DNA from 4 places in the Nissabacter archeti genome. Region 2 is predicted to be linked to each of the others. Evidence: predicted binding sites of a transcription regulator. Region 2 holds the regulator's gene; each other region holds the start of a gene.
The links. The regulator PhoB, encoded in region 2, activates phosphate uptake and scavenging genes when phosphate is short. The targets are predictions, from matches to a motif close to CTGTCATAAAACTGNCNNAT.

Region 1 (3,100 bases), on a different contig from region 2:
GGTGCCGCGGTTCACGCCCTGCGGGTGGGCAATCGGGTTGCCGCACAGCGCGTACATGTCCCAGCGGAAGTTTTCTGCGGTGGCGTCGCCGCCCTCATCCCAGCGGATGATCTGGCCGTAGATATTGTCCGGGCGCGGGTTCGCCGCGTTCAGGGGCATTCCCTCGCCGCCACGCTTGCTGTTGTTGGTCAGGGTGCAGTAAGCGCGTCCGTCATGCGGGTTCACCGCGATCCATTCCGGGCGGTCCATGCGGGTCGCGCCCACTTTGGCCGCCGCTTTACGGGCGAAGATCACCACCTGCGCCGCATCCTGGAAGCCGTTCTCCGGCGTCAGGCCGTTCTCACCGAAACGCAATGCCAGCCATTTGCCGGTGCCTTTCAGCGGGGTGCCGTTCTCATCGCCGTTGAACTGTGCGACGTAGAGCGTGCCTTCATCCAGCAGGGTGCGGTTGTTGGCCGGGTTGGCGGTGTCCACTTTGCCGTTGGAGACATATTTGTAGATGAACTCGCCGCGCTCGTCGTCGCCCATATACACCACCACACGCCCATCTTTCGCCACGGTCACGGCGGCATTTTCATGCTTGAAACGGCCGAGGGCCGTGCGTTTGATCGGCGTGGAGGTTGGGTCCATCGGATCGATTTCCACGATCCAACCGAAGCGGTTAAATTCATTCGGGTTTTTCGCCACGTCGAAACGCGGGTCGAAATCGGGCCAGTTGCGCTCCGGCTCATCCGGCTTCAGGGTGTAGCGTTTCTGATCGGCCGTGGTGACAAACCCTGCTTGTTTGGTGCCGAAATAGGTGTCGAAGTTCTCTTCGCAGGTGAGGTAGGTGCCCCACGGGGTTTTGCCGTTGGCGCAGTTGCCGAAGGTGCCGAGCACCTTGGTGCCGCTTGGGTCTGCCTCGGTTTTCAGCAGCGCATTGCCGGCTGCCGGGCCGCTGAAGGTCATCGGCGTGGCGGCGGTGATGCGGCGGTTGTAGCGCGAATCGATCACTTTTTCCCAGCGCGGGGAGTTGGCGATGCGGCGCACTTCCACCACCGAGACGCCATGCGCCGCCTGGGATTTACGCACATCTTCCAGGCTGGTGGCTTTGCTGCCGCCGTGGGCGAACAGGTACTGTTCGTTGACGTATTCGTTGTTGATCGCCATGACGCCGCGGTTTTCATCCAGCGGGAAGAAGCTCATGCCGTCATTGTTGTCGCCGAACTGCTTCTCCTGATCGGCTGCGCTGTTGCCGCCGTTCGGGTCAAAAGCCGGGGCATCCGGGTGCAGCGGGTCACCCCAGGAGATCAGCACATCCGCACGGTAGCCTTCTGCCAGTACCACCTTGTCTTCCGTGGAGGCGGCGATGCCTTTGAAGCCCAGCAGCGGGCTGCCGGTGACACCTGCGGCCGTACCGGCGGCCCAGCTTTTGCCGGGGAACGCGCTGATGCCGCCCAGGAAACCCGCCAGCCCCACCGCCCCGGCGCTGCCGAGCAGCAACTTACGGCGGGTGGGGTTGATCAGGCGATCGTCGTTCAGTTCAATTTTGTCACTCATGCGGAATTCCCTATGCTTTATTTGACGCAGCAAGGCTGCCGGCTGCAATGATGCGGGCCAGTGTAAACAGGGAAAGTGACAGGATTGTTACAAAAAACAAGAATTGTTACAGCGGGAAAACAGGGGAAACAGGCGCGTGAAGCTCACGCGCCGGGGTCAGTCAGGCGTTAACGGCGGTCGAGGATTTCGAAGCAGTAGCTGTGGGAGTTATTGTCATCTGCATCGTGGAACTCGCTGAAGGTGCTCTCCCATTCGTCCGGCTCGTAGTCCGGGAAATGGGTGTCGCCCTCGACTTCCGCATCGATGTGCGTCAGGTAGAGGCGGTCAGCGCGCGGCAGGAACTGGGTGTACACCCGCCCGCCGCCAATCACCATCACTTCAGCGGCCTCACCGGCGGCGCCGATCGCGTCGTCAACCGAGGTCACCCAGGTGACGCCGTCGTGGTCGCCCGGATGGCTGCTGATAACAATATTGTGGCGTCCCGGTAACGGGCGTCCAATAGACTCAAACGTCTTGCGTCCCATAATTACCGGTTTGTTGAGCGTGTTACGTTTAAACCACGCCAAGTCAGCCGGTAAATGCCATGGCATGGCGTTTTCCATACCAATAACGCGATCCACCGCCAGTGCAGCGATCAGGCTGATAATCATTGTTGAACCTTGTGTGTCGGAAAGTGTTGTCGTCGGAAAAAAATGTGTCACCGAAAAGTGCTGCCACTATACGGAAAGGGAGTAAAGCCGTCGATAGCGTTCGCCCCTCCGCAAGAATTTATAAGACAGCTCTTAGCGAAGCCGTCATTTTACCGTTTATTTCGCCACAAATAGTGACTTATTCACGTGTTTCATCGTATCTAAAGGCACACCCGGCAGAATAAGATCGCCCGGACTGCCCAAAAAGGGTCAGACGCCCGGCCGCGTGCGGTAGAGCCACAGCCCCGGCAGCGACAGGCCAACCGACAGCGCGCCGACGATAAACCCGGCCCGCAGGAAATGGGTCACCATGCGTGCCATCAGCACCTCGCTGTAACCCACACGGGCAATCTCCACCACCGCGATCATCGCCGTATAGGCTGAGATGCCGGGGAACATTGGGATCACCGCCGCCACGGTAAACACTTTCGGGTGCGCCAGCAGCCAGCGTGACCAGTTAATGCCGATCACCCCAATCAGCACCGCCGCCAGCAGTGACGCCCACTCAACCGGCAGCCCGGCGTGCATCATCAGCAGCCGGGCGCCATGCCCGGCGGCCCCCAGCGCGGCGCAGTAGGGCAGCGCCCGCTGCGGCACATTAAACACCAGGGCAAACCCCAGCGCCGGAATGGCCGCCAGCGCCATATCTTCCAGCAACAGCAGCAACAGGTTCATGACCACCCCGGCAGATCAAACAGCGCCATCGCCATCACCATGCCGATGCAGGTCGCCAGCGTCAGCAGGCTGGCCATCGCCCAACGCGCCAGCCCGGTATTCACATGCCCTTTGAACATGTCCGCCACCGCGTTAATCAGCGGGAAGCCCGGCACCAGCAGCAGCACGCTGGCGGCCATCGCCACGCCTGACGCCGT
Region 2 (3,100 bases):
CGACCCGGTAGAACCGCTCCGTCAGGCGCGGCAGGTGCTCAGCGGCGATGCCCGGCCCGTTATCACTGACCAAGAATTGCGCGCCCTGCGCGGTACGCTGCCAGGAGACCTCAATGCGTGTGCCGGGCGGGGTATGGTTCACGGCGTTATACACCAGGTTAGAGACGGCGCTGCGCAACTGATCCTCATTGCCGAACACCTTCAGCGCCTCATTGATGCGGAATTCGATCTGGTGCTGGTTATTGCTCAACGCCTGCGCCTCAGGCTGCAACATGCGCAGCATCCGCGGGATGTCCACCCGCTCCTGCATGTCCGGCGGCGGCGCGGCCTCGATTTTTGACAGCGTCAGCAACTGCTGCACCAGCCCGTCCATGCGGCGGGTCTGTGCCTGCATGGTATGCAGCGCTTTGCTGCGCAGTGGTTCCTCGAGCGTCTCCTCGCCCATCATCTCCAGGTAGCCCTGCAACACCGTCAACGGCGTGCGCAGCTCATGGCTGACGTTGGCGAAGAAGTTGCGCCGCGCGCCTTCCAGCTGGCGCATCTGGGTCACGTCACGTGCCACCATCAGCAACTGCCCTTCAGAGTAGGGCATCGCGCGGAATTCCACATGGTGGCCGTTGTTCAGCACCAGCGTCAGCGGGCGGGTAAAGGTTTCGCCTTGCAGGTAGCGGGTAAACTCCGGGTAGCGCAGCAGGTTAAGGATGTTCTGGCCATTATCTTCCGGCCAGCGCAGCCCCAGCAGTTGCTGGGCCAGGCCGTTGCACCAGAAAATCATGCCCTCTTCCGTGGTCAGCACCACCGCATCGGGCAGGGATTCCGCCCCGCTGCGAAAACGCTTGATCAGCAGCGCCAGCTCACGCCGCCGCCGCCGGTTACGCAGCTGCATCTGGTAAAGGCCGTAGAAGACAGGCTCCCAGCTCCAGCGGCCGGTGGGCGGCGTCATGCTGCGGTCGAGCCATAACCAGTAAGAGAGCCGGAGCTGGTTATAGTAGTTCCAGCCCAACGCGCTCAGTACGCTGGCCAGCAGCCACCAGGCGAGGCCGCCGAACAGCAGCCCCAGCAGCAGGCCGGGCAGGCAGAACAACACCAGCTCCAGCGCCAGCCCCTTCCAGGATAGACGTTCCAGCACGTTATGGTCTCCGCCGCGACATCAGTAGCGCGTTGAGAATCGGTAACCCGTCCCGCGGACGGTCTGCACCATGCGATCGTGGCCGCTGCTCTCCAGCGCCTTGCGCAGGCGGCGGATGTGCACGTCCACTGTCCGGTCTTCTACATAGACGTTAGTGCCCCAGACGTGGTTCAGCAGTTGCTCACGGCTGTACACCCGCTCTGAATGGGTCATAAAGAAGTGCAGCAGCCGGAACTCGGTCGGGCCCATCTCCAGCGGGGATTCATTCGCCATCACCCGGTGTGAGGAAGGGTCGAGGCTCAGCCCCTGCATCTCAATCATCTCTTCCAGCGCCATCGGCGAGATGCGCCGCATTACCGCTTTGATGCGCGCCACCAGCTCCTTGGGTGAGAAGGGTTTGGTGATGTAATCATCCGCGCCCACTTCCAGCCCGCGAACCCGGTCTTCCTCTTCGCCGCGCGCGGTCAGCATCATCACCGGGATGTCACGTGTCATCGCTTCACGCTTCATGTGCTTGATAAATTGCAACCCGGTACCGCCCGGCAACATCCAGTCGAGCAATACCAAATCGGGAAAAGGTTCCGCCAGCCGGTTCAGCGCGGTGTCAAAATCCTCGGCTTCCAACGGCTGGTAACCATTCTGTTCCAGAACAAAACAGACCATCTCCCGAATCGGGGCTTCATCCTCAACCACCAAAATACGTCTTGCCATCGTCAATCCTGCCAATAGGTTAGCGATCACGTTTGTGTGCGGCCGCCATTATGCGTCAGTTTTATGACACATTTATGAATAAGTCTAGCGCGTCCATTCAGCACGGGAATTGGTCATACCTTACTGCTAATTGTAGCCGGACAGGCGATAAAATGACGGAGTTGGAAAGCATCTCGCAAACCGTAACGGGTTTCCCCCACGACATCACGGCGCGACGGCGTTTATAATCAGCCTCCTCCGCCCTCCGGGGCAGGCAATACAAAGCGAGAGTGTTATGCGCCTGATTCATACATCTGACTGGCATCTTGGCCAGGTCTTTTTCACCAAGAGCCGCGCAGCGGAGCACCAGGCGTTCCTGACCTGGCTGATTGAACAGGTTGAAGCCCATCAGGTGGATGCAGTGGTGGTCGCCGGGGATATCTTTGATACCGGCGCGCCGCCGAGCTACGCCCGCCAGCTCTATAACCGCTTTGTGGTGGCGTTGCAGCGTACCCGCTGCCAGTTGATTGTGCTGGGCGGTAACCATGACTCCGTCGCCACGCTGAACGAGTCGCGGGAGTTGCTCTCCTGCCTGAATACCACGGTCATCGCCAATGTGAAGGCCGACAACCGCCCCCAGCTCTGTGTGCTGAACCGGCACGACGGCACCCCCGGCGCGCTGTTGTGCGCCATCCCGTTCCTGCGCCCGCGCGACCTGCTCCTGAGCCGCGCCGGCCAGTCCGGCAGCGAAAAACAGCTCGCCCTGCAGGAGGCGATCGCCGCCCATTACCAGAGCCTGCATCAGGCTGCACTGGCCAAACGGGACGAACTGGGCCTGCCGCTGCCGATCATCGCTACCGGGCACCTGACTACTGTGGGCGTCTCCACCTCGGATTCGGTGCGTGACATCTATATCGGCACGCTGGACGCCTTCCCCGCGCAGGCGTTCCCGCCGGCGGATTACATCGCCCTCGGCCATATCCACCGCGCCCAGTGCGTGGCAAAAAGCCACCATATCCGCTACAGCGGGTCACCGATTCCGCTCAGCTTTGACGAAGCCAACAACACCAAAAGCGTCTATTTGCTGGAGTTTGACGGCGCAACGCTCGCCTCCGTGGAGACCCTGCCGGTGCCGGTTCACCAGCCGATGGCGATCGTCAAAGGCTCGCTGGCGGAGATTGAACAGCAGCTGCACGCCTTCCGTGACGCCGACCCGGCGCGCCCGGTATGGCTGGACATTGAAGTTGCCACCCAGGACTACCTGAGTGACATCCAGCGCCG
Region 3 (3,100 bases), on a different contig from region 2:
AACAGGAAGTTGTAGCTCACCTGTTTCCAGACTGACGCCACCACCACCAGCGTCATCGCCTGCCCGCTGTACTGAGCGTGGTTCCAGTCATAGCCCAGGGTGCCCAGCCAGTGGCTGATAAGCCCCATACCGGGGTTGAACAGGAACATCCACAGCACCGCGGCCACCGCCGGGGCGACCGCATAGGGAAGGATAAACAGCGTCTGGTAAATCCGGCGCGCCCGCAGCACACGGTCAACCATCGCGGCCAGCAGCAGCGAGATGATAAGCCCGCTTACCGCCACCAGCCCGCTGAAGATAAGCGTGGTGGAGAACGATTCCAGATAGGTGTCGTCCTGCCACAGGGCGCTGAAATTCTCCAGCCCGACGAACTCGCTGGAGATGCCGAACGGATCGAGGCGCTGTACCGAGTACCACAGCGCCTCCCCCGCCGGCCAGATAAAGAAGATCACGGTAATCAGCAGTTGCGGCAGCACCAGCACATAAGGCAGCCAACGGCTGTGGAAACCGGGGCGCGACAGGGACATCAGGCGATCCTTGTGTTACTTGGTGGAGGATTCGAACCGGCGCAGCAGCACGTTGCCGCGCTGTACGGCGGAATCCAGTGCCTGTTGCGCGGTTTTCTTGCCGGTCCAGACGCTTTCCAGCTCCTCATCCACCACAGTACGGATCTGCGGCATGTTGCCCAGGCGCAGGCCGCGGGTGAACGGTAACGGCGGCTTGTTCAGCATCTGGCGGGTGGCGGTGTCCGCCCCTGGGTTTTTCTCATAGAAGCCCTGCTGGCGCGTTAGCTCGTAGGCGGCGGTGGTGATCGGCAGGTAGCCGGTTTTCTGGTGCCACTCGGCGGCGATCTCCGGCTGGGTCAGGAACTGCATGAACTGCGCCACGCCTTTGTAAGTGGCGGCATCTTTGCCGTTCATCACCCACAGGCTGGCCCCGCCGATGATGGCGTTCTGCGGTGCGCCTTTCACGTTGGCGTCATACGGCATCATGCCGACGCCATAGTTGAATTTGGCGTAGTGGCGGATGTCCGCCAGCGAGCCGGAGGAGGCGGTGGTGATGGCGCAGTCGCCGTTGTAGAACTTGGCGGTGGACTCATCTTTGCGGCCAAAGTAGGTGAAGCCACCTGATTTGTTCAGGTCAGCCAGCATCTGGATGTGCTTGACCTGCTCCGGCTTGTTGAATTCCAGCACTGCGTCCGTGCCGTCAAAGCCGTTGTTTTTGCTGGCGACCGGCAGCCCGTGCCAGGCGCTGAAGTTTTCAATCTGGATCCAGCCCTGCCAGCCGCTGGCGTAGCCGCACTTCATGCCGGCCTCACGCAGTTTGGCGGTGTAGGCCGCCAGATCCTGCCAGGTTTTCGGCGGCTGCTCCGGGTCAAGCCCCGCTTTCTTGAAGGCGTCTTTGTTGTAGTAGAGCACCGGCGTGGAGCTGTTGAACGGCTGGGAGAGCAGGTGGCCGCTCTTGGCATCGGTGTAGTAGCCGGACACCGTCGGCACGAATACGGATTCATCGAACGGCAGGCCCGCGTCGCTGAACACCTGATAAACCGGTTTAATCGCTTTGCTGGCCATCATGGTCGCGGTGCCGACTTCATACACCTGGAGAATGGCTGGGGCGTTGCCGGAACGGTAAGCGGCGATCCCGGCCGCCAGGCTCTGCTCATAGTTCCCTTTATAAACCGGCACAATTTTCACGTCCGGGTGGGCCTGGTTGAAGCGATCTGCCAGCGAATCGACTTCCACGCCCAGCTCGCCTTCCATCGAGTGCCAGAACGGAATGGTGGTCACGGCCAGCGCGTGGGTGCTGTAAGAGAGCGCCAGTGCCGTACAGAGGGCAGCGGTTTTAAGGCGGGGTGAAAAGGTAAGGGAAATAAACATGCCTGTCTCCTGAAAAGGGGGGGTGTACGGCATGGCGAGGTAAACCCCTCATGCATGAACACATTTTCGAAACCGGGAGCTAACATGACACGATAAAATGATAGAAAAATAACCGTTAAATGACAATAAAATGACAGGTGAATGAAGTGAGAGTGACGGGCAGATGGCAAAAAAGGGGCGAAGCGCCGGAAAGACGCCTCGCCGTTAACCCTTACAGGGCGCGCTTCAGGCGGGCAACCGCCTCCTGCATCTGTGCTTCTGTGGCGGTGGCAAAAGAGAGGCGGAAGGTGGAGTGGTCCGGCTCGGCGGCAAAGAAATACTCGCCCGGCACAAACACCACGCCCTGCTTCAGTGTCTCCTGCAACCAGTCTGCGGTGTTGCGCGGTTGGCGGAATTTCGCCCACAGGAACATGCCGCCTTTCGGCATCTCAAAGGTCACATGTTCACCCAGCTCCTGCTCCAGCAGGGAGGCCAGCACCTCACACTTGTGTTTGTAGGCGGCGCGGATGGTTTCGATCTGCGCCGGTAACCGCCCCAGCCCGAGGTAATATTCCGCCACCACCTGCGACAGCGAACTGGCGTGCAAATCTGCCGCCTGTTTGATGCTGGCCACTTTATGCAGCAGCCACGCCGGCATGATCACCCAGCCCAGGCGCAGCCCCGGTGCCAGGATTTTGGAGAAGGTGGAGGTGTAGATAATGTTATCGGTGTGGCCGTTCAGCGCAGCCGCCAGCTCAAACAGCGTCGGGTTGCGTTCGTCGGTGAAACGCAGCTCGCCGTACGGGTCATCTTCAATGATCAGGAAACGGTGCTCGGCGGCCAGTGTCACCAGCTGTTCGCGGCGCGCGCGGCTCAGCGAAACGCCGCTCGGGTTGCCGAAGGTCGGTACCAGATACACGCCCTTGATGGTCTGCGTTTTCAGCAGCTCCGCCAGGTCGTCCACGATCATGCCGTCACGGTCAGAGCGCACCGTCAGCAACTGCGCTTCGGCCAGTTCCAGCGTTTGCAGCGCCGCCAGGTAGGTCGGGCTTTCCACCACAAAAATGTCGCCGGGGTTAACCAGCGCACGCATCACCAGATCCAGCGCCTGCTGGGAACCGGCAGTCACCACGATGTCTTCCGGGCGGGTCACGATGCCGCGCTCCGCGCACAACCCTGCGATCTGCTCACGCAGGGTGTGGCTGCCTTCGGTGAGGCCATACTGGAACGCATTCTTCGGCTGC
Region 4 (3,100 bases), on a different contig from region 2:
CGTTGTATTAGCGCACTATGCCACAATTTTGCCGCGCTGCGGGGGCAAAATCACCGTGCTGCCCCGGCATAACTGTGATCCCCCGCCGTGGATTGCACGCCCTTTTCAGCAGCGCTTGCTCTATAATACGCACACGTTTTCGCAGCGGGAGCAATGAACTTACTATGACGCAGGATGAACTGAAAAAAGCGGTCGGATGGGCAGCACTTGATTACGTTACGCCGGGCACCATCGTCGGGGTCGGCACCGGCTCCACGGCGGCGCATTTTATTGACGCGCTTGGCTCCATCAAACATCAGATTGACGGTGCGGTCTCCAGCTCTGACGCCTCCACCGCCAAACTCAAAAGCCTCGGCATTCCGGTGTTTGACTGCAATGACGTCGACAGCCTGGACATCTACGTCGACGGGGCTGACGAGATCAACGGCCATATGCAGATGATCAAAGGCGGCGGTGCCGCGCTGACGCGTGAGAAGATCATCGCGGCGATTGCGCGCAAATTTATCTGCATCGTCGATGCCTCCAAGCAGGTGGATGTGCTGGGCAACTTTCCGCTGCCGGTGGAAGTGATCCCGATGGCGCGCGCTTATGTGGCGCGTGAGCTGGTGAAACTGGGCGGCCAGCCGGAGTACCGTCAGGGCGTGGTCACTGACAACGGCAATATCATCCTGGATGTGCGCAACCTCACCATCCTTGACCCGGTGGCACTGGAAAACAGCATCAATAACATCGCAGGCGTGGTGACGGTGGGGCTGTTTGCCAACCGCGGCGCGGATGTGGCGCTGGTCGGCACCAAAGACGGTGTGAAGACGGTAAAATAAGCGCCCGATCTGCCCTGGCCGCCGGGGCAGGTTAACCGGCCGGGCCGGTGGGCCAACAGGGCAGGGCGCTGCCTGCGCGGCTTGCCGGCACCCGGCGGCAGGTGAATGGGCCATAGCCGGCGCTTATGACCGGTCATATTTTTTACGCTGAAATATCTTTTCTTCTCAGGCGTAAATTTGGTGACATATATCACAATCCCCGGTTTGAATTTCCTAACATTCTGGCGCTTTTCGCTTCCCCAGCATTTTTCCCCAAAAACGCCCGGCGCCGGTGCGCCTTATGCTGAGCCACCCGCAATCGTTTGTATTGCCGCCCGCTGAATATTTGTTATGTTGAAGCGGCGCTGCTGCACAAGATTGCACGACAGCCATTTCTGAAGTCTGAAAAAATAGGGTCGGGTCATGGCAAAAGTATCACTGGAGAAGGACAGAATTAAGTTTCTGTTAGTGGAAGGGGTCCATCAGAGCACCGTTGAAAACCTGCGTGCTGCCGGATATACCAATATCGAATACCACAAAGGCGCGCTGGATACCGAGGCGCTGAAAGCGTCCATCCGCGATGCGCACTTTGTCGGCATCCGCTCGCGTACCCAGCTTACCGAAGAGGTGTTTGCGGCGGCAGAAAAGCTGGTGGCAGTCGGCTGTTTCTGCATCGGCACCAACCAGGTTGACCTGAACGCCGCCACCAAACGCGGCATTCCGGTGTTCAACGCGCCTTTCTCCAATACCCGATCCGTAGCCGAAATGGTGCTTGGCGAACTGCTGCTGATGATGCGCGGCATCCCGGCGGCCAACGCCAAAGCGCACCGCGGCGTCTGGCATAAACTGGCCGTCGGCTCGTTTGAAGCGCGCGGCAAACGCCTCGGCATCATCGGTTACGGCCACATCGGTATGCAGCTTGGCGTACTGGCCGAAGGGCTGGGGATGCAGGTCTATTTCTATGACATCGAGAACAAGCTGCCGCTCGGCAACGCCCAGCAGGTACGCCACCTCTCGGAACTGCTGAACATGAGCGATGTGGTGTCGCTGCATGTGCCGGAAACGCCGTCCACGCAGAATATGATGGGCGTGGAAGAGTTCAAACTGATGAAGCCGGGCGCAATCCTGATCAACGCCTCACGCGGCACGGTCGTGGACATCCCGGCGCTGTGTGACGCGCTTTCAAGCAAACACCTGTCCGGCGCGGCGATTGACGTCTTCCCGGAAGAACCGGCCACCAACAGCGATCCGTTCAACTCCCCGCTGTGCGAGTTCGACAACGTGATCCTGACGCCGCACATCGGCGGTTCTACCCAGGAAGCGCAGGAAAATATCGGTTCCGAAGTGGCCGGCAAGCTGGCGAAATACTCTGACAACGGCTCTACGCTGTCGGCGGTCAACTTCCCGGAAGTGTCGCTGCCGAGCCACGGGGCCAATGCCCGCCGTTTGCTGCACATCCATGAAAACCGCCCGGGCGTGCTGACGCGCATCAACCAGATCTTTGCAGAGCAGGGCATCAACATTGCCGCGCAGTACCTGCAAACCAGCCCGGAAATCGGCTATGTGGTGATTGACGTCGAAAGCGACAGCGCAGACGGCGCCAACACCGCGCTGCAAATGATGAAAGCGATCCCCGGCACGATTCGCGCCCGTCTGCTTTACTGACCGGTTGCTGCAGAGAAACGGGTGCCTCAGGCACCCGTTTTTTTATGCCTGCCGCTCACCAGCGCCACAGCTTGCCGGGGGTGATAATCTCCGGCAACGGCACATCCCAGGCTTCAGCAGGGATGCTCTCTACCTGCTGGCAGTCATGCGCCAGCCCAATCGGGTAAGGCCCATGAGTGCGCCAGTGTGCCAGCGTACGGTCATAAAACCCGCCGCCCATGCCCAGCCGCTGGCCGCTGTCATCAAACGCCACCAGCGGCGTCAAAATTACGTCAAGCTGCGGCAACGGCAGAATATGGCGCACGTCCAGCCTTGGTTCAGGAATGCGCAGGCGATTGGGAATCAGCTCTGTGTCCGGTTGGTAGTCCAGAAACAGCAGGTGGCCGGGCGAAAAAGGGTGCAAAACCGGCAGCACGACGCGTTTGCCCAGTGACCAGAGCCGCTCAATCGTGGGGCGGGTCGGCAGTTCGCCGTCAAAAGAGAGGAAAATCGCCACGCTGTGCGCCGCCTGGATACGCGGATGGCCGGCAACCTGGTGGGCCGCCTGATGGGCGGCCTGCTGCTGCTGTCCGGGTGTCAGGGCACGGCGGCGCTGACGGACTTCCGTGCGCAGATGCTGGCGTAACAAGGCAATA

Region 1: a site for PhoB is predicted at 1,613-1,632, ahead of JK232_RS08065 (PhoX family protein). Genes of this name have one in related genera too.
Region 3: a site for PhoB is predicted at 1,995-2,014, ahead of ugpB (sn-glycerol-3-phosphate ABC transporter substrate-binding protein UgpB). Genes of this name have one in related genera too.
Region 4: a site for PhoB is predicted at 989-1,008, ahead of serA (phosphoglycerate dehydrogenase). Genes of this name have one in related genera too.

Annotation. Positions count from the first base shown of each region.
Region 1 covers NZ_JAERKB010000005.1:99,332-102,431, reverse strand. Annotated here, with positions in the region: gene JK232_RS08065 (PhoX family protein) at 1-1,539, opposite strand, end outside; gene folA (type 3 dihydrofolate reductase) at 1,707-2,189, opposite strand; gene JK232_RS08055 (threonine/serine exporter) at 2,439-2,903, opposite strand; gene JK232_RS08050 (threonine/serine exporter family protein) at 2,900-3,100, opposite strand, start outside.
Region 2 covers NZ_JAERKB010000003.1:103,342-106,441, reverse strand. Annotated here, with positions in the region: gene phoR (phosphate regulon sensor histidine kinase PhoR) at 1-1,129, opposite strand, end outside; gene phoB (phosphate response regulator transcription factor PhoB) at 1,151-1,840, opposite strand; gene sbcD (exonuclease subunit SbcD) at 2,115-3,100, shown strand, end outside.
Region 3 covers NZ_JAERKB010000015.1:90,697-93,796, reverse strand. Annotated here, with positions in the region: gene ugpA (sn-glycerol-3-phosphate ABC transporter permease UgpA) at 1-527, opposite strand, end outside; gene ugpB (sn-glycerol-3-phosphate ABC transporter substrate-binding protein UgpB) at 543-1,877, opposite strand; gene JK232_RS19480 (aminotransferase-like domain-containing protein) at 2,089-3,100, opposite strand, start outside.
Region 4 covers NZ_JAERKB010000018.1:62,385-65,484, reverse strand. Annotated here, with positions in the region: gene rpiA (ribose-5-phosphate isomerase RpiA) at 165-821, shown strand; gene serA (phosphoglycerate dehydrogenase) at 1,224-2,465, shown strand; gene JK232_RS20890 (5-formyltetrahydrofolate cyclo-ligase) at 2,521-3,100, opposite strand, start outside.